Regions from separate parts of the Renibacterium salmoninarum ATCC 33209 genome, predicted to be linked through region 1. Evidence: predicted binding sites of a transcription regulator. Region 1 holds the regulator's gene; each other region holds the start of a gene.

The links. Region 1 encodes LexA, which represses DNA repair genes until DNA is damaged. Its sites were predicted from a motif close to TCGAACANNTGTTCGA; they were not measured.
Region 2: a site for LexA is predicted at 4,106-4,121, ahead of RSAL33209_RS10190 (hotdog fold thioesterase). Genes of this name have one in related genera too.
Region 3: a site for LexA is predicted at 1,594-1,609, ahead of RSAL33209_RS11120 (LysM peptidoglycan-binding domain-containing protein). Genes of this name have one in related genera too.

Annotation. Positions count from the first base shown of each region.
Region 1 covers NC_010168.1:612,351-620,118, reverse strand. The annotation lists gene RSAL33209_RS03160 (MFS transporter) at 1-754, opposite strand, end outside; gene RSAL33209_RS03155 (SseB family protein) at 813-1,784, opposite strand; gene priA (bifunctional 1-(5-phosphoribosyl)-5-((5-phosphoribosylamino)methylideneamino)imidazole-4-carboxamide isomerase/phosphoribosylanthranilate isomerase PriA) at 1,781-2,515, opposite strand; gene RSAL33209_RS17735 (hypothetical protein) at 2,549-2,704, opposite strand; gene hisH (imidazole glycerol phosphate synthase subunit HisH) at 2,705-3,361, opposite strand; gene hisB (imidazoleglycerol-phosphate dehydratase HisB) at 3,361-3,963, opposite strand; gene RSAL33209_RS03135 (histidinol-phosphate transaminase) at 3,994-5,106, opposite strand; gene RSAL33209_RS03130 (LysM peptidoglycan-binding domain-containing protein) at 5,249-5,653, opposite strand; gene lexA (transcriptional repressor LexA) at 5,962-6,702, shown strand; gene RSAL33209_RS03120 (ATP-dependent DNA helicase) at 6,761-7,768, opposite strand, start outside.
Region 2 covers NC_010168.1:2,041,712-2,049,479, forward strand. The annotation lists gene polA (DNA polymerase I) at 1-2,524, opposite strand, end outside; partial or broken gene RSAL33209_RS10185 (inorganic phosphate transporter) at 2,790-3,976, opposite strand; gene RSAL33209_RS10190 (hotdog fold thioesterase) at 4,216-4,713, shown strand; gene RSAL33209_RS10195 (P-loop NTPase family protein) at 4,710-5,303, shown strand; gene RSAL33209_RS19685 (dihydrofolate reductase family protein) at 5,246-5,578, opposite strand; gene RSAL33209_RS10205 (DHA2 family efflux MFS transporter permease subunit) at 5,916-7,397, opposite strand; gene RSAL33209_RS10210 (hypothetical protein) at 7,394-7,759, opposite strand.
Region 3 covers NC_010168.1:2,236,006-2,243,773, reverse strand. The annotation lists gene RSAL33209_RS11125 (Stk1 family PASTA domain-containing Ser/Thr kinase) at 1-47, opposite strand, end outside; gene RSAL33209_RS11120 (LysM peptidoglycan-binding domain-containing protein) at 136-1,524, opposite strand; gene RSAL33209_RS11115 (Rv2175c family DNA-binding protein) at 1,815-2,150, shown strand; gene RSAL33209_RS11110 (polyprenyl synthetase family protein) at 2,196-3,284, opposite strand; gene RSAL33209_RS18805 (hypothetical protein) at 3,281-3,583, opposite strand; gene RSAL33209_RS18800 (hypothetical protein) at 3,585-3,890, shown strand; gene dinB (DNA polymerase IV) at 3,877-5,139, shown strand; gene RSAL33209_RS11095 (DUF3040 domain-containing protein) at 5,353-5,721, shown strand; partial or broken gene RSAL33209_RS19300 (ABC transporter substrate-binding protein) at 5,928-6,974, shown strand; gene RSAL33209_RS19295 (ABC transporter substrate-binding protein) at 7,019-7,636, shown strand.

The DNA of each region.
Region 1 (7,768 bases):
CCAATACCGCAATAACCGAGACACTCATCCAGCTAAGGCTGCCTTGGACTTTGTTGAATCGACGTCGAGCGGCACCGGTTACCGGCAGTACGACGTTGCCGCCGATCTCCGCCGGAGCCAATTCCTCCATACAGTCCACCGCGGCATCTGCTTCATCTTGGTAGCTGCCAGCTTGGCCACTACGCGTCGGTGGATTGAACCAGAACAAGAACAACCCGGCCAAAGAGGACGAGATGCCAATAACGACCAGCGCAGCATAAGTATTCACCGCAGCTAAGGCAACGCCGGCAGCTGGTCCCACCATGAAAGTGAGTTCGGTGCCAATTGAATCCAAGGCGTAGGCGGTGCGTCGTTGCGTTGAGGAGACCATCACACCGAGCGCTTGCCGCACAATAGTGAAAATCGGTACGGCTAGCGCGCCACCGATAAGTGCCGCAACGATCAAGAATGCATAGGGTAGGAACGGTGCAATTGACCAGATAATTGCCTCGGTGATGATGGAAAGCACCAACGTCCTGCGCAATCCGTTTTTGTCGAGCAATTTGCCGCGCCATGGACCGCCAAAAGCGATACCGATAGTTACCGCTGCCGTCACACCACCGGCCGCGCCATAGCCTAGACCTAGCGTGTTGACCACGTGCAGCGTCAACACCATTGCCGAGGCGGCATGCGGAACTCTGGCCAGCATTGCCACAATCAAAAGACGACGTACCGCCGCGACACCTAAAAGCTCGCGATACTGGCCGAAATCCACTGCTATCCACCTTCACTTGTTCTCGGGCTAACTTCAACAGCCCCAAGTGCCGATGATGCTAGCTGCGGTTTTCTGGATCCTCACGATCCGGTACTTCATTACTTGCGCTGTGCACGCTGACTTCCAAGGAGTCAACCCGTTGCGCGAACATCTCATTCCTGGCCAGCGCAGTTTGAACGGAGGCCACGAATGCGTTGAGCGAATCGGCTGAAAGTCCGGGCCGTAACAGTAGCACTAACCTCAGCTCCGGTCCGGCTCCCCCACCAGAGCGTATGGCACCAGCTGGCCCCGCTGATCGGATCCCGGCTCCCGGCAAAATATCTAGGCCGAGCAAGTTCGATCCGCGCGCAGTTTGCTTGCCCAGTCTATCTTCGAGATCGGCTGAATCTAGCGCCGAAAGCACCGATCTTATTTCTTGATGCAGTTCTAAGTCCGCGTAACTCGGTAGCCAACGGCGTTGCTGCGCTAAAGCCCACATTGCCGGACGACGCACTACGAAGGTTATTTCAGATCCTGGATCTAAAACCAACAGTTGCGCATCCTCCGCAGCCGCTGATAGCGCGGCTCTGGGCGCATAAACGGCTACTGGCCGAGCCTGCGGGTGCCAATCCGTGAGATTCTGCACGGTGCTGAACACCGGCAAGGCACTTCTTCCGTCCGGAGCTGACACCACGACCAACGCCATTTCAGATTCTTTATCACCCTGAAGATCGTCGTGCGAACCACTAACTTCGACTGATTCAGTCACCGTTGCTGTGGCCACGATCGGGACGAAAACCCGGGCCTGCGCAAGGCTGGCCACTACCGCGGCTTCATCAGCACTACCCTCGACGAGCCCAGCAAGTGCCAATGACAACTCTTGATTGGCGGCGCCGTCGTCATCGTCAAACTGGTGGTATTGCTCGTTTAGCTCTCGCCCTTGCCAAGGCTGCCCGGCGGTATCGCTCTCGCCACCGGCGCCGCGCAATGCCGCCGCAATATGTGGCGGCAGAGCTGCACTCCCCTGTTGCTCATGCCCGGATTGATTCATCGCCTGCCGGCAACATCCAACGCTTCTGGCAAGGTGAACGCGCCAGCATAAAGGGCTTTACCCACAATTGCGCCCTCTAAACCGTGCGGAACTAGCGCGCGAAGTTGCACCAAATCGTCCAAGCTAGATACTCCACCAGACGCTACTACTGGCCTATCGGTGCGTTCCAACATCTGTTGTAAAAGTTCAATGTTCGGCCCACGCAGCGTGCCATCTTTAGTGACGTCGGTCACCACGTAACGTGCGCAACCGGCGTCTTCAAGCCTGGCCAGCACTTCCCAGAGATCCCCGCCATCTTTCGTCCAACCGCGTGCGGCCAGAGTAGTGCCGCGTACATCAAGGCCAACGGCAATCTTGTCACCAAAACGTTCAATGGCCCTTGCAGTCCACACCGGATCTTCCAACGCTGCGGTACCCAGGTTCACCCGCTCCGCACCAAGCTTCAAGGCACCTTCAAGTGAGGCGTCATCCCGAATACCACCGGAGAGCTCTACTTTTACGTTCAATTGCGCCACGACATCGCGGAGCAATGCTAGGTTCGAGCCTCGGTCGAAAGCCGCGTCCAGGTCAACCAGATGCACCCATTCAGCGCCGTCTTGCTGCCAAGCCAAAGCAGCATCGATCGGGGCACCGTAGCTTGTTTCGCTGCCGGCTTCACCCTGCACTAAACGCACGGCTTGACCGTCAGCAACGTCAACGGCGGGCAATAATTCGAGAATCATCTCGGTCATGGTTCCTCTGGTTCTTTTTGCGTTTCAGGCGAATTATTGGTTAAGAGTGAATAGGTAGGCGGCAACAAGCGACATCACCGCGACGACGGCGAACGCGATCGGCACCCAGCGTGGGGCCTTTTGCTGCCAGAAGGCGATGACGCCGCCGATCATCAGGCCGCCTAGGCCCATCAAGAGAAGCGGAATCATTCAAGCCACCTGGTTCCGGCCGGTCGCTGGAAGCGAATCGACCCAGTTTTTTAACAACCGAGCTCCGGCATCGTCAGATTTCTCGGGATGGAATTGTGTTGCACAGAGTGGGCCATTTTCCACTGCTGCAATGAACTTGGCGCCGTGCTCGCTCCACGTCACCGCGGGCGGTTTCATTTTTGGCTGGGTTACATCGAAATCCCAGTGCTGCACGCCATAAGAGTGCACAAAATAGAAACGCTCATCACGAACACCGTCGAAAAGCATGCTGTCCGCCGGAGCCTGGACCGTATTCCAACCCATGTGAGGAACTACGTCTGCAGGAAGAAGCTCAACTGTTCCCGGCCATTCGCCCATTCCTGGTTCCGAATTTCCGTGTTCAACACCAGCCTCGAAGAGAATCTGCAAGCCTACGCAAATGGCTAAGACCGGCCTACCACCTGCGACTCGCCTGCCAATCATTCGAAGTGCATCGACGCTTTTAAGCTCTTTCATGACGGTAGCAAAAGCACCCACTCCGGGCACCACCAGCCCATCAGCGTTGAGCACATCGTCGGCTTTAGCACTGAGCGTCACTTCAGCCCCGGCTCGTTCCAATGCACGCACGGCAGAGCGAACGTTTCCTGAGCCGTAATCAAGAACCGTTACGGTAGCCATCACAGCAGTCCCTTTGTCGACGGAATGCCATCGACACGCGGGTCCGATTCGACCGCGGAGCGAAGCGCTCTGGCAAAAGCTTTAAACTGAGCCTCAACAATATGATGCGGGTCTCGACCGGCGAGCACTCGCATGTGCAGACAAATTTGCGCGTGCAAAGTTATCGCTTCGAAGACGTGCCTGGTGAGCGAACCGGTGAAGTGACCGCCAATGAGGTGGTACTCCTGCCCCGCTGGTTCACCACTATGCACAAGGTAAGGGCGACCGGAAACGTCGACGACGGCGTGTGCCAGTGCCTCATCGAGCGGAATCGTTGCCTCACCGAAACGCCGGATTCCGGCTTTATCGCCCAATGCGGTGCGTAGTACTTCGCCCAGGGTAATAGCCACGTCTTCTACTGTGTGATGCACGTCGATATCTGTGTCACCCGACGCTTTCACCCTCAGATCGATGAGTGAATGCTTTGAGAGCGCAGTCAGCATGTGGTTGTAGAACGGCACAGTCGTCTCAATCTCAGACTTGCCCGTTCCATCTAGGTTCACCTCAACCAGAACAGAAGACTCGGAGGTGCTCCGTTCCAATCGCGCAGTGCGCATGCTCATGAGTTTCCTTTGTTGAATCAGAGTATTGATCTAGTCTACGGAACCGTGCGGGACCGGATTCCCTAACAATCTGGCGGTATGTTCAAGAAAAGCAGAGGTCTCTTGTTCGGTACCCGCTGTCACCCGCAAACTTCCGGCTATTCCGACGTCGCGAATCAACACGCCAACATCGAGCAAACCTTGCCAAAGCCCTTGCGGATCCGGCACACCGCTGAAAAAGACAAAATTGGCATCAGAACGAGCCGGGTTAAGCCCCAGCTGCCGGAGTCCCGCCACAATGCGATCACGTTGGACTTTGATGTCTTCAACATTGGCTTGTAATGATTCAGAGTGCGCCAAGGCAGCAATAGCAGTTGCCTGCGTCAAAGCGGAGAGATGGTACGGCAGCCGCACCAAACGCAGCGCATCAGTAATCTCTTCGGCTGCGGCAAGATAGCCGAGCCTCGCGCCTGCCAGCGCAAACGCCTTGCTCATGGTGCGCGAAACGATCAGTCGCTCCCGGCCAGGCAACAAGGTCAGCGCGCTTGGCGCATCACTCTGCGCAAACTCAGCGTAAGCCTCATCAACTATGACAATGGTTTGTGAGGCAGCGCCGGCGTCGTAGACCGCCTCGACAACATCTAAACCCAGCGAAGTGCCGGTTGGGTTGTTCGGCGAACACAAGATGACAACATTCGGCGAAAACTCAAGCACCTGCTCAGCTGCAGCACTGGCGCTTAACGAGAAATCCTCGCCTCTGCGACCGGCTAGATACTTAGTCCCGGTTCCGCTGGCGAGCAACGGATACATTGAGTAGGTAGGCGGAAAACTGAGTAAACTCCGTCCGGGGCCACCAAAAGCTTGCAAGATCTGCTGAAGAACCTCATTAGAGCCATTGGCCGCCCAAATATTACTCAGGCTGAGGTTGTGGCCAAGATAGTTGGCAAGCCATGTACGTAACTCGACGAAATCTCGATCTGGATAGCGGTTCAAACCTGCTAGCGAAAGCTCTACTGCCTTCATAATTGCCGCTTTAGCGTCAGCGGGAACTCCATGAGTATTTTCATTGACGTTCAGTAAAATCGGAACGTCTAGTTGCGGGGCGCCGTAGGGTTCTAAACCATGCAAATCATCGCGGAGCGGTAGCCGGCTCAGTTTCGCCATCCGCTCTGCGGGAACTTGTTCACTCACCGAGCTAGTTTACGGGAGGGCCTCATCTACTGCGAAAACAGAGGCGATGTTACTCGTCACGCAAGTAATTCACATCGCTCTAACCGCGGGCCGGAAAACCTGAAGAAATGAACGTTTATTTACCCGGCACAAAAATCTGCTGCCCTGGCGACAATACCGAAGTCGACAAGCTGTTGAGCTGCACAATCTCAGAAACCACATCACGAAGATCACGATTAAGGCCCGCTTCAGCAGCGATCGACCAAATCGATTCACCCGACTGAACGGTTACCTTACTTGCCTCGATACCAGATGCAGAGTCGACGCTGGCTTTCAAAGGAGAGGTCAAAACACCCACCAGCACCAAAGCTAAAACGGCGAGCAAAACGAACGGCACCCCGATAAATACCAATCGTCCCCTACGCGTCAGCCGAAGGGACCGCTTTGAAGGTTCTACGGGCTTCAAAACCTCGCCGGAGCTACCTTCGCTCGAAACTGTGGCACTGATCCGTCGAACTGAATGAATACTGATTGCCGACATCGCTATCACCTTCCTGGTCGTCGATTCGAATTCGTGCCCCATGGCTGACATTTGCCATACCGATCTATAGAACATGTTTTCGAATCATCTGATACATTTTTAGCACATGTAAACGAGACTTGCCAAGACTCGCTAGAACATATATTTGAATTTGGGCCCCGAGTGCCTTAATCTGAAGTCAGACCTTGCTAAGAAGGCGACACTCGAAGCTGTTTCGTTCATGTCACTATTCCATCAGCGAGCACCGACAGTATTCGTTGATCGATCTAGCAAGGTACCTAGTTCCAAGCTCTGGAAGGTGGATCGAAATGGCAGCACAGGACAATCAGAATGGGGCGCTCTCCGCGCGCGCCAAGCTGAAGGGCCTCACGATGCGACAGAAGAAGATTCTGGAATGCATCCAACGCTCCATTAGCGCCAACGGCTATCCACCGTCGATGCGCGAAATTGGCGATGTTGTGGGCTTGGCTAGCCTCTCTAGCGTTACGCATCAGCTTTCGCAATTAGAAAAACAGGGCTATTTACGCCGAGATCCTAAAAGACCCCGAGCTATGGAAGTTCTTATTCCGCTGACTCTTGAAAGCGGCTCCGTTGACATTGAAGGACTCGAAGATGCTGAACAGCTTCGCAGCTCAGCCAAAGGTCTCAACGTCGCTCAATTAGGTAGCGCGCAGGACACCGCAATGGTGCCTCTCGTCGGCCGAATCGCTGCCGGTGGGCCAATTCTGGCGGACCAAGTGGTAGACGATGTGATGCCGCTGCCGCGTCAGCTAGTCGGCCATGGCGAGCTGTTCATGCTCAAAGTCGCCGGGGACTCCATGATCGACGCGGCTATCTGCGACGGCGACTGGGTGGTTGTCCGACGTCAAAATGAAGCGATCAACGGCGATATCGTTGCCGCGTTGCTCGATGATGAGTCAACAGTTAAGACCTTCAGGCAGCGCGATGGGCATACTTGGCTTCTGCCACAGAACACGCAGTATGAACCGATTTTGGGTGACTACGCAACGATTATGGGTAAGGTCGTCACGGTTCTTCGAGCGCTATAAAACGCGGCGCAATACCTCGACGCCCTAACGCTTGCAGTCCTAACGCTTGACGCCTTGACTAATGCGCCAAGCGTTGAAGTGCGGAAAGGGCGACTTTTCGGTCAGTCGTTGCCCAAAATGGCGGCAGGGCGGCGCGCAAAAACCCGCCATATCTGGCGGTTGCTAATCGTGAATCTAGGACCGCAACAACCCCTCGGTCGGTGGATGACCGAATCAAACGCCCTGCACCTTGCGCCAATCTGATTGCCGCATGCGTTGCCGAGATCGACATAAACCCATTGCCTCCTGATTGGGCAACTGCACGGGTCCGTGCCGTCATCAGGGGATCATCCGGCCGTGGAAACGGGATTCTATCGATTGTTACCAGTCGGCAGGAGTCGCCTTGCACATCAACGCCTTGCCACAATGACATGGTGCCAAAAAGACAGGTGTTTGGCTCGGCTTCAAACTGCTTGATCAGCGCCGCCATCGAGGTTTCACCCTGACACAAAATATCCAGTTGAAGACGTGACCTCATTTCAGCTGCCGCGTCCTCTGCCGCTTTCCGCGAGGAGAAGAGGCACAAGGCTCCGCCACCTGAGGCCAATAAGAGTGCTTCCAACTCGTCCAATTGTGCGGGCGAGTTACCGCGCCCGGGCTTCTCTAAATGAGCTGCCACGTACAACATGCCTTGTTTCGGATAGTCGAACGGACTGCCCACATCGGCGCCGGTCCAGCTTGGCGCGCCATTGCCTAACAGGCCGAGCCCGCCCGCTGTAGGTTCAAATGCCTCACCGATAGCAAGCGTTGCCGAAGTCAGGATCGCGGTGTGTTCGCCAAAGAGGCCATCACGTAGTTTCATGGCAACACTGAGGGGCGCGATATTGACCGTTGCGGGCTCAGCTTCATCCGCTGGAGCGTAGCCTCGCTTCGGATCAAAGTTGCCTTGTCTCGAGATCCAGACCACTTCGCCAGATTCAGCAACCGCCAATAGCCGCTCGCACAACTCCAAAATCAGCAGTAACCGTGATCGTGCCATTTGTCGGCCGCCGTCTGAGACTTGTGAAGACTCGCCTTTGGAGTCAGA
Region 2 (7,768 bases), 1.4 Mb from region 1:
CGCGCTTGATGATATCTGCCGCCGAACCCTGGATAGGCGCGTTCAAAGCGGCTCGCTCTGACATTTCCCGAAGTTGACGATTGTCACTGGTGAGCTCAGGCAAGTAACGACGGCGGCTTTCAATGGTCTCGGTAAAACCGTCTAACCGAGCCTGCTCTACAACGCCGCGCAGGTAGTCTCGCACCGCGCCAAATCGGTCGAAGTAGTCCTTCATTAAGGTACGAGCCTCATCGACAGAAATGTTGAGCTGTTTGGAAAGACCGAAAGAGCTCAAGCCATAGACCAGACCATAGGACATAGCTTTGACCTTCGATCGCATCGCCGAGGTCACTTCTTGCGGCTCAACATTGAAAATGTGCGAGCCCACAAAACGGTGCAAATCTTCACCATCCTTAAAGGCTTGAATGAGCGCTTCGTCACCGGACAGATGCGCCATGATCCGCATTTCGATCTGCGAGTAGTCAGCTGTCAGCAAGGTCTCGTAGGACTTAGTCGATTTTTGGCCTACGACGAAAGCACCCCGGATTCGACGGCCTTCTTCGCTGCGAATCGGGATATTTTGCAAATTCGGATTGTTCGATGACAGTCGACCTGTCGCGGCGACGTTTTGCGCGTAGGTAGTGTGCACTCGAGTGTCTGAGCCAATGGATTTGATGAGGCCTTCAACGGTTTGCCGGAGTTTAGTTGCATCACGGTACGCCTGTAATTGCAGCAAAAATGGATGTGGATGCTTGGTCGTGAGATCGGCCAAAGCCTCTGCGTCAGTAGAAAATCCAGTTTTGATCTTTTTCGTCTTCGGCATACCTAGCTCGTCGAAGAGCACGGTTTGAAGTTGTTTGGGTGAGCCCAAATTCACTTCATGGCCAATAATTGCGTACGCCTCGGTTTGAGCCGTCTCGATGGTTTTACCGAAATCAGCCATCAAGGTATCTAAGGTTTCTTTAGATACGGCGACTCCGGCGAGCTCCATACCGGACAGCACCCGAGCCAAGGGCAGTTCCAAACCGGTCAGTAGCTGCTCCGCATTTCGCTCGAGCAGAATTGGCGCGAAAAAGCTGCTCAACTTTTGGGTCGCAAAAGCCCTCAGTACTGCTTCTTGAGCACCGTCGTCGCCTTCAAGGCCCAAATCCAGTTGGCCAGCGTCTTTGCTAGCACTCACAGTCATTGGAGTCTCTAAATGGTAAAGACTCAGATCTGCCAAATCATAGTTTCGGCGTTCTGGCTGAATCAGATATGCCGAAATTGACGTGTCATCTACGACGCCGTCAAGATCCAGCCCGCGTCCAGAGAGCGCTTTCAAAGCCGATTTGAGATCGTGCACAGCCTTTGGCGCCGAACCTTTTAGCCAGCTCGCCAGGACTTGCTCCGCTGCCTCGTCTAGACCTGTCAGCGGTATGAAGGCGGCCGACTCTTCTGAACTCAGGCCGATTCCGTGCACGTCCATGCCAACTGGTTCCGCCAGTGGTAACGTCTGACCGGATAGCGCCAGCCCGATTGTTGCCGTTCCAGCAGCCTCTAACCAAGCCGAGATTTCCGCCGCCGAACCGAGCACACCATGTTCCGGCGCATCATGACCTTCGCTAGATGCTTCAGCCTCGTCTTCGCCAAATAAGTCGAAAAGTCGTTTGCGCAAAGTATTGAACTGTAGCTCATCAAAGAGCTCTTCGATTTTTTCCCGATCAGGGTGTTGCAATTCCATCTGCTCAAGGGTCACCGGTAAGTCAAGATCGCGCAGCAAATGGTTCAAACGGCGATTGCGCTTGACGCTGTCAACATGCTCGCGGAGCGAATCGCCAACTTTTCCGCCAATGGCGTAAATATTTTCCAGAATTCCGGCCAAGCCGTCGTACTGATTGATCCATTTGGCCGCAGTCTTTGGCCCAACGCCAGGCACGCCCGGGAGGTTATCTGCTGTTTCACCAACTAAGGCGGCTAAATCCGAGTATTGATCCGGCCGAACAAAATATTTCGCTTCGATTGCCGCGGCATCCATCGGCGGAATATCCGAGATGCCCTTTTTCGGGTAGAGCACAAAGGTGTTATCCGTGATCAGTTGAAAGGCATCCCGGTCACCAGAGACGACCAACGTTTGCCAACCAGCGGCTTCCGACTGGCTAGCCACGGTAGCGATAATGTCGTCCGCCTCAAAGCCATCAATGCTGATAGTGGGAACGTTCATGGCTTCCATGACCTTGATGATCAGATCTATCTGGCCATAGAACTCTTCCGGGGTCTTCGAACGACCTGCCTTGTATTCGGTGTATTCCACCGATCGAAAGGTTGGTGTATCAAGATCAAAGGCCACCGCCACGTGGCTAGGCTTTTGCTGACGGATCATGGTCAGCAGCATTGAGGTGAATCCATGCACGGCGTTGGTGTGCTGACCGGTGTCGGTGACGAAAGTTTCCGGTGGCAGCGCATAAAAAGCGCGGAACGCCATCGAATGCCCGTCCAAAACCAGAAGTTTTGGTGTGGCCTTGGTCGCCGTGTTGCTGACAGAAGCTGCTGCGCTAGATTCACTCACGGATCTAGCCTAGTGCGCAGCACCGACTCTTTCACCTCAAGATTTGGGATGGAAAAATGGCACGATCAAATAGACGCCATACAACACCGCTGCTATACAGAGTAGATAACAGGCATATTCAGTCACTCGAGTCCAGGTTCTGGCTCGCCCGGTACGGTCCAAGCCCGCTGCGTGCAGCCGCACCGCGGAAGAAAAAGTGTGACAACAACCAGGGCACCGACCAAAGTAGCAATGCCGACCACAAAAAAGGCATTCCAGTTGATGTTCATTTCGTGCTCCTGATTTTCGGCTGACGACCAGCGCGCTTGACGATGTCAGCAGCCGCCTCAACCTCGGCAACGCCGCTAATGTCGTGACCCTTGCTGCGCCGCGAGTACAAGAAGATTGCTGCTACGCCAGCCACACCGAGCACCGCGTCGATGATCAATCCGACAAGGCCAAGCTGCGCAATGAATGCGGCAATGGCACCGACTATTGCTGCCGCAGGCAAAGTGAACAACCAGCCCACAGCAATTTTTCCGGCCAGCCGCCAGCGCACCACCGCGCCAGGACGGCCCAAGCCGGAGCCAATAACCGATCCAGAAGCGACCTGCGTGGTAGACAGGGCGAAACCCAGGTGCGATGAAGCCAGAATTGCGGCAGCGGTGGAGGTCTCTGCGGCAAAGCCTTGTGCGGGCTTGACCTCGGCGAGGCCGGTGCCAAAAGTTTTGATAATTCGCCAGCCGCCCGAATAGGTGCCTAGCGCAATCGCCAATGCACAGGAGGCAATAACCCAGAATTGTGGGTCGTTACCGGCTGCTTGATACCCATCAGAAACCAAGACCAGGGTAATAACACCCATGGTTTTCTGAGCGTCGTTCGTGCCGTGCGCTAACGCAACTAATGAGGAGGAAAAATCTGTGCGTGCCGGAATCCACCACGCCGGCTTGGCAGGTTGCTGCCACTTTCGGCAACTCGCTGAGTGATCGCATAAGCCACCAGCGTGCAAACGAAGGCAACGAATCCGGCTACCACCGGTGCCAGCAGCGCCGGCAAAATCACGTTGCTCAGTAGCACGCGGTAATTGACTACACCGAAACCGGCACCGACAATAGCCGCGCCAATGAGACCACCGAACAAGGCATGCGAAGAGCTCGAAGGTAAGCCCAGCATCCACGTCAGCATGTTCCAAAGCACAGCGCCAAGTAAGCCTGCAAAGATGAATGCTGGCGTGATACTGACGCCACCGGACCCCTCTTTGAGCAGGTTTCCGGAAATAGTCTTGGCAACCTCAGTCGAGAGAAACGCGCCAACAAGGTTTAAAACTGCTGCCAACCCGACGGCGACTTTGGGCTTGATTGCCCCGGTCGCGATCGGCGTCGCCATCGCATTCGCCGTGTCATGAAAACCATTGGTGAAGTCGAAAAACAGTGCGACTGCGATCACCAAAACGACGATGACCATTAAGTCCACGAGGACCCCTGACTTTGCCTTACAACGAACACGACCAAGAACGGGTCAGGCAATCTGTGCCACCGGACCTTGAAGATCATATCCTCAGTTTGCTGAGAGTTATCCAGATGCGATTCTTAGTCTGCTGCCTCAAGCAACAGTTCTAAACCCCGTTGGACTTTTGGTCCTGAGCCGCGGCTGCCCGCCTTCTTGGCCCTGAAAGACTTGGTTTGGCCGTCAGGGCGTGCCAGCCTATAGCTATGACTCATAGTGACGACGCGCACTCGAAGGCGCCAAACCCTTTCGAAAAACAACTGACCGATGCCGGAGTTCCCGCAGAATTTCATCAGATGTTAAGCCAACATAGCCTGGGTACTCTGACGGTAAAGCTCGGAATCAAGTTCTTGGAATTGAGCGTCGAGCGCGTGGTTGCCACCATGCCGGTGGAAGGTAATACTCAAGTCACCGGTATCCTGCACGGCGGGGCGCATGTGGTTCTGGCAGAAACGCTCGGTTCGTTCGCGGCCGGAATCCATGCAGGCTTTGGCAATCGGCAAGCTCTGGGTGTTGAAATTGGCGCAAGCCATCACCGGGCAGCGGCTCAAGGCTTAGTCACCGGAACATGCACACCGATTCACCTTGGCAGAACGTTGACCACCCATGAAATCGTGATGACTGATGAACAGGGCAGACGGCTCTCCACGGTTCGAATGACTAATATGATCCGTGAGGTACAACCCAATAACGCCGCGAAATGACCGACAGAGAACCGTCTAATACGAGGAACATTCTTCCACACGAGGCGAGCCGAGTTCTCATCTACGGCGTGACCGGTTCTGGAAAATCCACCTTAGCCATTGTTTTGAGCAAAATCAGCGGCATCGAAGCGCACTTGGTCGACGAAGAGTTCGGTTGGCTACCAAACTGGACATCGCGACCGCCAGTAGAGATTCGTGAGTTGGTAGCGCCGGTAGTCGCCGGCGACGCCTGGATCTTTGATTCGGCGTACGCCACCTTTCGAGATTTAGTCACGCCCCGAGCTCAACTCATTCTTGGCCTGGATTACTCACGGGCACGCACCCTGGCCCAACTACTTCGTCGGACGGTCAAACGAATCATCAGCAAAGAGCCTGTTTGCAATGGCAACATCGAAACGTGGCGAAGTCTGTTGTCGAAGGACTCGATCGTGGCCTGGTATTTCAAGTCATTCAACCGCAAGCGCTCCACGATGCGCCAACTGGCCAAAACAGCCAGCATTGTGCCCAGAGTCTTGTTGTTTAAGAATCCTCGTCAGACGGCAGACTGGTTAAATTCGCTCAAAGCCGCCGCCGAGTCCCGGAACCGGTAACGAAGCTCAACCATTCCTTTGCCAAACACGGTGTGCTCTAAAAGCTCCAGCGGCAAGGTTGGGCTTTTCAACGGTAATAAGGGCTTGCCCGCGCCGAGCACCGTCGGAATGAGAGTCAGCAACATCTCGTCTAGCAGACCCAATTCTTGGAATTGCGCCACCAGGTTGCCACCGCCAACCAACCAGAGGTTCTTCTCCCCCCCCCCCCCCCGCGGCAAGGAGCGCGTCCCGATGTACCGGAGCAACGTCGCCAGCCACGAAACGAATATCCGCACCGGTAAATGTAGTGAGGTCAGGCAATTCTGTGTGGCTGAACACCCAGGTGGGTACGTCCGGGTAAGGCCAGGCGTCAAGATCTTGACTGAGTAGAAAACGAAAGGTGTCGGCGCCCATCATGAGGGCACCGACACCGTCGTAAAAACGCTGATAAGCAGCTTCCTGGCCATCTGCACCGTTGAATTCAAAGAGCCAGGCTAAGTCGTCATCAGCTGTGGCAATAAAACCATCGAGGCTGGCGGCGACAAAATACTGCGTTGAGTTCATAATCTTCACAGTAGGCGAAGGCCCCGACAGTTTGGATCACCAGTCTGTTGAGATGGGAAGCTAGCTATTTCACTCGCCGGCAAATGCCGGAACTTCGTCCTTCTTTTGGCTAGTCTTCTTCGGTTTGACGAAGAAAATCGCTGCGAGTACGCCAACCAAAATCACCGCGGCGGGTACAAACATTGACTGCCCCATCGCCGTCGAGAATCCGGCACGCAAGAACTCTGGCAAAGGACCTTCGCCGGCAGGTGCGGCACCAGCAGGTGCGTGCGGCAAGTTCTCGTTGAGCCGAGCTTGCATCACCGCAGCAATTGCTGCCGAACCCAAAACAGCACCAATTTGGCGAGTTGTGTTGAATACGCCAGAACCAGCGCCAGCCAGCCTTGGGTCAAGGTTCCGGGTAGCGGTCATCGAGACCGGAGCCCAGATTCCCGCATTTGCGAACCCGAATAATGCGATCGGGAACAACAGCAGCCAAATCGGCACGTCAGCGGTAAGGATTGATCCCATCCAGAACAGCGCTACGGACAAGATTGCAAAGCCGCCAATTGCGAAATAGCGAGGATCTACCTTGTTGAGCAGCTTGCCAACCACGGGTGCCAAACCGCCAGAAATCAGCGCCATCGGCACCAAAAGCAATGCAGCCTGGGTGGGCGTCAGCGTGCGGACGTTCTGAGCATAAAGCATCAGCGGCAACACCATCGAGGTGATGGTGAACCCCGTTGCGGAGATCGCCAAGTTAGCCAGCGAGAAATTCCGATCCTTGAAAAGAACCAAAGGCAACAACGGTTCCGCCCGGTTGAGACGCTGCCAAATAACAAACAACACCATCAACACAATGCCGGTAATGATGAGGGACCAGATGGGGATCGGTCCAGTAATCTTGCCCCAGTTGTAGGATTCTGCTTCTTGGATACCGAAGACTATGCAGAACAGACCTAAACCGCTAAGCACCACGCCAAGCCAGTCAAAGCGGTGCGCCGTGGTGGGCAGCGTCGGAACGAGTCGTGCGGCAAAGATGAATCCAATCACACCGACCGGAACGTTGATGTAGAAGATCCATTCCCAACCGGCGGCATCAACCAATACTCCACCCAAGATCGGACCAACCAAGGTGGCAACACCGGCCACGGAACCCCAGAGTCCCATCGCTGAGCCACGGCGTTCTGTCGGGAAAACCCGGGTGATGACGGCCATCGTTTGCGGCGTCATCAGAGCTGCACCAAGTCCTTGAACAACCCGCGCCAAGATCAACATCTCAATGCTGTTGGACAATCCACACCAGGCTGAGGACAGTGTGAAGACGACCAACCCGATCAAATAGATGTTTTTCGGGCCGAAGCGGTCGCCCAAGCGGCCGGTGATCAGCAATGGAACGACATAAGCCAAAAGATAGGCTCTGGTTACCCAGACCGCCTGATTAATATCGGCGTCGAAGCTCTTCATAATTGATGGCATCGCCACCGTAACAATGGTCGAATCGACCAAAATCATAAAGAAGCCGATGACAAGCGACCAAAGCGCCGGCCATGCTCTTGCATGTTGATTCATGATTTTTCCTTGAAAGTGTCAGTGTGGGTGTTTGCGGTAAGTAAATGTGGCGCTTCAGCGACGATTCTGGGGAAGATCGACCAGATGATCTTGCCTTGCTCCAGATCGACGATGATGCCGTCTAACCAGGCCAGCTCTGCCTGAAGCATCGCGAGCGAGTATTCGTAATTCAAATAAAACTGCCGAATTTCGGCATCTACTCCGGTGAGTAGCGTTTCGGTTTTGGCGGCTTGTTCACGCAGCGATACTTGCCGCTCTCGCAGTAAGCCGACCACTTGTTCTGCCGGTAAATCATGAGCTTCAGCGATTCCTCGGCGGAATCCCGGGTATTCATTGACTACTTCGCGAAGCAGAAAGCTCACGTGTCCGTG
Region 3 (7,768 bases), 1.5 Mb from region 1:
TGGTCGACGAGTGTGCCAACCAACGGCTCTTGAACCTTATCTTGCACCCTTCGATCCTAGATGCTGATGCGAAAAGCTCCCGAATCCAACACGGAATCGGGAGCTTTTCGTTACCTAAGCAAGCAGATTAGCTACTCAGCGAAAGTTGTTTTGGTGCGAAAGTACTGCCGCAACATAGTCCTTGGTATCCGAGTACATGCCGTAGAGCTTGACCGAAGTCTGACCTTGGTAATAGCCAGCGATTGCAGTTTCTACCGAGGGGGAGGTACGTACTAACGCGCGGATGATGGCAATGCCTGCAACCACATTGTCTTGCGGGTTGAGGAGGTTCAAATGACGTCCGACCATCTCGGAGGCCCATTGCCCTGACTGCGGGATGACCTGCATGGCGCCAATAGCATTCGCCGGCGACACTACCTGGGCCTGGAACCCTGATTCTTGGAAGGCGAAGGCAAGTGCCAGGGAAGGATCCACACCCATTTGGGCTGCGGTAGCTGCGATGAGCTGTTTCATCTCGGCCTGACTTGGCAACGGGGCAGCGGCCAATGCGGCGCGGTTAGCGTTCGCTTGTGAAACTACGGCTTCAGGGTAGGTGTAGTTGCCAAAGGTGCTCGGGCCTGAGGCAGGTGCAGCCGGAGTGACGTTACTCGCCGGAGTTACCGCGCAGGGAATGCTGAGCGTTTTTCCGGCGTAGATCACGCTGCTCATGGAGAGCCCGTTCGCTTGGAGCAAGTCGTTCAAGCTGACGTTATTGCGCGCGGCAATTGAGCTGAGCGTGTCGCCAGATTTGATCTTGTAACCGCCGCTGGGTGCCGGGGCGCTCGGCGCTGCTGGCGCTGGCGTGCTGGCTACTGGTGCAGGCGCGGCTGGTGCGGCATTGCCACCAAGCTGAAGTACCTGTCCCGGTCGGATAATGCTCGTCATGCCTAGGCCGTTGAGCCGCAAGACATCGTTGAGTTTGAGGCCGTTTTTGGCGGCGATCGCACTGACAGTATCGCCGGCGCGAACCGTGTAGGAGGCAGTGCCGCTCGCCGGTGCACTCGGGCCGGCCGCCGGCGCAGCAGCGGCAGCGACGCCGGTTAGCTTGATTTGCTGGCCAGGAAAGATCAGGCTGGTTTGGCCCAGGCTATTGAGGCTCAGCACGTCATTGACGTTTAGGCCATTGCGGGCAGCGATCGAGCTAATCGTGTCGCCAGCGCGCACGGTATAAGTGCTCGACGACGGCGCTGCTGGCTTGATTGCCGATGGCGTAGTCGCTGTCTTCAGATTGGGCAGACTGGCGGCTACGTTTCCTGCCGGGATAAAAGATCCAGCAGGCCGATTTGCTAAGACTTTAGCTACCGCATTTTTGACCGCGGCATTAAGCGTGCCCGCGGATTGCGGAGTGCTGGTGGGGGCCGCATTCGCTGGCTGAGCGAGCGCTAGCGAAGAAAGCATGATGACCGGAAGCGCGGCCGTGCTGACGACGGCAAGCTGCTTTGCCTGCTTGGCAGCCTTGGAATTGGGCTGGGGGGGGGATGTCATGGTCGATCCTCATCGTCAGTGGCTAAAGTGGCCAGAGTTAACTGTGTTTCCTATGTGACTATTGTGAATTTACACGAATTTTCGATTATCACAAGTGGGCTTAGAAAATTAGTATTTTGATTTCCGGCGTGTCGAAATCTGTGCTAGTCGACTTTTTAGTAGTGTTTTGCCGCTTTAGTTTCCTAGTTCTGGCTGAAGCGAAGCCAAAAATATGGCACCATTATCAGGTGAGAATTGCTGAAAACCCAGAGTCGAAAAACACTGATCAACCGGCGTCCAGTGCGGAATCCATGGTGGAAGCCTGGCTACCTTTACCGGACGTCGCAGAGATCCTTGATGTCTCGATCACTAAAGTGCACGCGCTTCTTGATGAGCGCGCGCTGCTGGCAATACGCATTGGAGAGCGCAAAATTAGGTCGGTACCGGCAGAATTTTTGGCCGGAGACCGGGTAGTTGACAGCCTGAAGGGCACCTTTGCCGTGCTTTTGGACGCTGGATACTCGGATGAAGAAGCAATCGTCTGGCTTTTTACCGCCGATGAGACCTTGCCCGGCCGTCCCATCGATGCGTTGCATGCTGGACGCAAAACTGAGATCCGGCGTCGCGCGCAAGCTTTGGCTTGGTAGCGCAACTCGCAAATTCTCCCGCAGGCGGGAACCCGTAGAGGCCCGCTAGGCGCTTCGTTGGACTGCCGCCTGAGCCATCGATCGTAGAGCAAGCATGGTGTTTTCGTCGATTGGCAGCGAATCTAGAGCTTCGAATGCCGTGTCACTGTAGCGGCCAATTAAGTCTTCGGTAGCGGCAACTGCTCCGCAGCCAACCATGATGGACCGAATTTGCTCAATATCGGCTTCGCCTAGATCGGGGATGCCCAGTCGTTGATCGACAAAGTCGGCCTGATCCGAGTCTGCTAAACGCAAGGTGTACCCGATCAAAACGGTACGTTTACCTTCGCGCAGATCGTCGCCAGCTGGCTTGCCCGTAGTCGCCGGATCGCCAAAGACGCCGAGCATGTCATCGCGTAGTTGGAAGGCTTCGCCTAGCGGCAAGGCAAAGGCAGAATATCCGCTTAGCAGATTTGCGTCTGCGCCGGCTAGTGCTCCGCCTAGTACTAGTGGATGTTCGCTGGAGTATTTTGCCGACTTGTAGCGAATAATTGACTGAGCGCGTTCCACAGCGTTTTCCGGCCCCCGTGATGGGCCAGCGACCTCCTCCAGAATGTCCAGATATTGCCCAGCCATCACCTCGGCGCGCATGGTGTTAAAGACGGAGCGAGCCTTTTGTGGCGCCGGTACGTTAATCGATGAAAAGACTTCCTCGCTGAAGGAAAGGCAGAGGTCCCCGGCAAGGATCGCTGCAGCGTGCCCGAATCGCTCCGGGTCGAGAGCCCAGCGCTGCCGTTGGTGCAATTGGCTAAATTGCCGATGAACGCTTGGCGCCCCACGACGTATATCTGAACGGTCAATGATGTCATCGTGAATGAGAGCTGCCGCTTGGAAAAGTTCTAGGGCCGCGCCAGCGGTGGTGATAGGGCTGCTGGTTTCAGGGTTGCCACCGGCTCCTCGCCAGCCCCAGTAGCACAGTAGAGCGCGCATTCTTTTACCGCCAGTGACTAGCCCAGAAATTGTATCGATGAGCGCCGGGGCATCAACAGAAATCTCGGCAAGCTCGTTTCGTTTAACGGCGAGAAATTCTTGAAGTTCCAGACCAAGAGCCTGCGTGTAGTCGTCTTGCACCGAGCTATGAGGTTGCGTTGTCACTTCAGTGAGGCCTGCGCTACGTTTGCGCCCAAGGTAAAGGTGCTAGTGCCAGCATCGGTAGTCACCGAAAGGTTGATGGTTTCTTGGCCGTTATTGCGCACAAAGTCTTTACTCACCACTGCTCCCACGTCTTCTCCTGGCAGCAAGCTAAAACCTTGATCGCCGAAGGCCTTGGTGTAGAAGGCAACAATGTCAGTAGCTGACGACGTCGTAGCGCCTACCAAGGAGGCGCCGGCAGGCTCTTTAGTCTTGTCGAAAGCACTTTGTTTCACTTGTGCGCCGGGGAGTAACGGCAGCAAGGTGCTAGGGAAACCGGCGACCAAATTACCAACAGTTGAGGTGGCCTGCGCCGACGGCGATGAAGTGGGCGGGGTACTAACGCTCGAAGTGCTGCTAGTGGGCTTTTCTGATGATGAAGCGGAAGCCGAACCTGTCGATTCGCTGGGCTTGGGGTTGGCGTCAGTGCATGCTGTTATAGCTGCTAGGGCAAATAGTACCCCGGCTCCGGCGATGGCGACCTTGGTAAAGGCTTGGCGTTCAGTCATGCTTGCCAGTCTAACTGTCGGTGCCCCCAACTATTATGGCTTTAGTTATGGTCAGCACTAATTCTGGACCGACTCAGGGACCCGGTGGTGAGGTGGCTAGCGGCTACTCAGAATGCACCATCCTTCATGTGGATATGGATGCGTTTTTTGTAGCTGTCGAGTTGCTTGAACGCCCAGAGCTAGTTGGTCAACCGGTTATCGTCGGCTTCCCGCAGGGTCGCTCGGTGGTTCTTTCCGCCTCATATGAGGCGCGTGCCTTTGGTGTGCGTTCTGCGATGCCGATGGCGGCTGCTATGAGACTTTGCCCGCAGGCAGTAATTTGCGAGCCTAAGCACTCCCGCTATTACGAAGTGTCTAAAGTCTTGATGCAGATTTTCGAATCAATCACAGACAAAGTAGAGCCGCTCAGCGTCGATGAGGCGTTTCTCGATGTTGCTGGCTCGCGTCGGCGGCTCGGCTCAGCTCTGGAAATTGCTCGCCTTATCCGAACTCGCGTGCGCAACGAGCTGGGCATTACCGCTTCGGTCGGGATCGCTTCAACAAAGTTTGTCGCCAAAATTGCCTCTACCCAGAGCAAACCGGATGGCTTATTGCTGATTCCCCACGAAGATACGGTCGCATTCCTGCACACCTTGCCTGCGCAAGCATTGTGGGGAGTGGGCGCGAAAACTCGAAAAGTTTTAGCAGATATGGGTATCCACACGGTGGCTCAAATTGCCAACACACCGGTGCATATGTTGCGAAGAGTGCTAGGTGCAACGGGCGATCACGTCTATCGACTGTCTTGGGGAATCGACCCCAGAGCAGTTACTCCGGTGCGGATCGACAAAAGCATCGGATCAGAGGAAACTTTCGCAGAAGATACTCGAGACGATGAGATTTTGCATCGAGAATTGCTGAGGTTGGCACACCGGACGGGGCAGCGGCTGCGATCTGCTGGCTATCTGGCTCGAACCGTGGCAATCAAGATTCGTTTTGAGGACTTCTCCGTGATTACTCGATCAAGAACGCTTTCGGTGCCGGTCAATAGCGCGCAGCTTTTGTATCAGGAAGGGTTGAAGCTCTTTCAAGCCTTGGGTAAGCGTCCAATGGCGGTTCGATTGATCGGCTTGCGTGGCGAAGGCTTGGAACTTGCCGGCCAAGTTGCCGTGCAATTGAGCTTGGAACGCAGCGAAGATAACTGGCGAAGTGCGGAGGTGGTTATTGATGCGCTAGGCGCGCGTTTCGGTGCAGATCAGATACTTCCGGCAAGGCTACTTAAACGAGCGAATGACGCTGCAAAACGGCCCGAAAAACTTACCGATGAGTAACGACTGAGCTCTTTGGCTCTCTCCGGCTTTCGGTTCTGGGCCAAGAAGCCTATTCTTAAAGTTAAGACGACGACTAAAAGTGTCTGGGCAGCAGCCCATCGCTGAAGTTGCCGTCAACACTGGGAACCAGAACCAGGGCATAATTCGTTGAGTGTGTGTAACTCACAGTCAACGGTTGGTCATGGAGATGGCATTGGCCTTAAGGAGGTCGTGATGCCCCTGTCGGAGCACGAACAGAGGTTGCTCGATCAGTTGGAGCAGCAATTGCACGCGACTGATCCGAAGTTTGCAAGTGCCTTGGGTGATGATCGTGCCCGAACGCTTTCAACTCGACACATCATTCTTGGCGTCTTGATCAGCATTGTTGGCATCTTGGTATTGCTCTTTGGTGTAACCATTCAGCAAATCATTGTCGGAGTTCTAGGATTCCTGGTGATGGGTGTCGGTGTGTATGTGGCAACAATTCGGCGCGGAACCGCTAAGACCCCGGCATCGGACGATGGCGCAAAGGTCGGGCGTAGCAAGACTGGCTTTATGAGCTCGCTAGAAGACCGCTGGGACGAACGTCGCAGAGGCGAATGAACTGTTGAATAAATAACTGACTTCACGGTGAAGTAGCCGTACAGCCTAATATTTCGCAAAATGCCCCGGTGATGATGCCGGGGCATTTTGCGTTTGGTAAGCGCTAAACCAGGCACCTTTCGCCTGCCAGGTTCTCCGGGGATTGCTGTGTTAAATTCTGCGAGATATGCCCGTGAGGACAGCAAAATGACGAAAGGATTTACCCGATGATAAGACGTCACCTAGCCGCTGGTGCGGCAGCGCTTGGACTAGTTTTGCTTCTGGCAGGCTGCGGAGGAAATAACTCATCTGGGCCGGCGTCGGCAACCTCGGATGCGGATACTGCCAAATTGGCTGCCAACAATCCGCAACCGATCGACAAACTGGAACAAGGCGGTAGCTTCACTTTCGCGGTGGGTGACTTCGGTCCAAACTTCAACTTCGGCACAAGTTCCGGGTTTTCCGACGGCGTGAGTCAGACGTTGCAGCCAATTGACAACACCGGCTGTTACAAATTAACGCTCGACGGCACACCGGTCTTGAATAAGGATTACTGCACGGACGTCAAGGAGGAGATAAAAGACGGCCAGCAAACCATTACCTATACGCTCAATCCCAAAGCAGTCTGGAACGACGGCACGCCGATTGATGTGAAGACCTTTGCGAATCAGTGGCAAGCGCTCAACGGATCAAATACGAACTTCGATGTGCCCTCAACACAGGGCTACGATCTGATTGAATCAGTGACTGCGGGCAAAGACGACCGCGAAGTCTTGGTGAAGATGAAGTCGATTTATGAGCCGTATACCGATCTATTTAGCATCGGAAACGGCGCTTCAGGATTCATGCATCCAAAGTCAGATGTAGATCCGCAAGTTTTTAACAATGGCTTCGTCAACGATCTGAAGCCTGGTTGGCGGATGGGGCCGTTCAAGCTCGATGCCTTAGATAACACGACCAAAACCGCAGCCTTCGTGCCTAACGAAAAGTGGTGGGGCGCGAAGCCGGTGCTCAGCAAAATAACGGTTCGGGGGATGGAAGCTAATGCAACAATCCCAGCTTTCAAAAACGGCGAAATTGACGTGACTCCGGCAACAACACTTGGCCGTTATAAGCAGGTAGAAAACGTCACAGGCACGGAAATCCGCCGCGGACAGAAGACCGCAGTCTTTGGCATGGTGTTAAACACCGCTAAAGGGACACTCACTGATGTGAATGTTCGCCGGGCAATGTTTATGGCAACTGATCGAGAGAAGCTGACCAAGATCATCTTCAACGGCTTGAACTGGACGGAAAAGCGCCAAATAGCTGGATACTCATGCCCTTTGATCCAAACTATTCAGACAACGCAGCATTCAGCTTTGATGTTGAAGGCGCAAAAAAGGTTCTTGACGATGCGGGCTGGAAAGTTTCAACCGATGGTATTCGCGAAAAAGATGGCCAGAAATTGAGCACTGCAGCAACCTACTTTGGTGACGACACGACAATTGCGGCCTTCACCCAGAGCTTTCAAGCTCAGATGAAAGCCATCGGGGTCGAGGTAGCAATTGACTCCCAACCGGTCGCGGCCTTCGCTGATTACATGGGGCAAAAGAAGTTCAGCACGGCTTATTCAGGAAATGGCGTGGGCGCGGATGCAACATCCGGCCTAGCTCAGTTGTTCAATTCGCAAAACCCTGGCAACGCCACCGGTGCTGGCACAGCTCAGATCGACGAGCTAATCAAGCAAGTTCCAGCCATCGCGGACAAGGAGGCGCGAATGGCTGCTGCGAATGAAGTGGAAAAGGAATTCTCCAAACTGTACGCAATTCTTCCGGTTTACAACGGGCCAAATATCTTCGCAGTCAAGAAGGGCTTAGCTAACTGGGGTCCGGAACTCTTTGCCTTGCGCGGTTGGACTGTTGTTGGCTGGGAAAAGGGATCCGCGCGCAACTAGGATTCGCACCAGATCGCCGTGGCCCCGGAGTAAATTCCGGGGTCACGGCTATTTCTGGACTCAGCCCGCACCGTCAATTCTGCGGAAGCTTCCGGTGTATGGGGCGCGCACCCAGGCGCCTCCACTACCAAG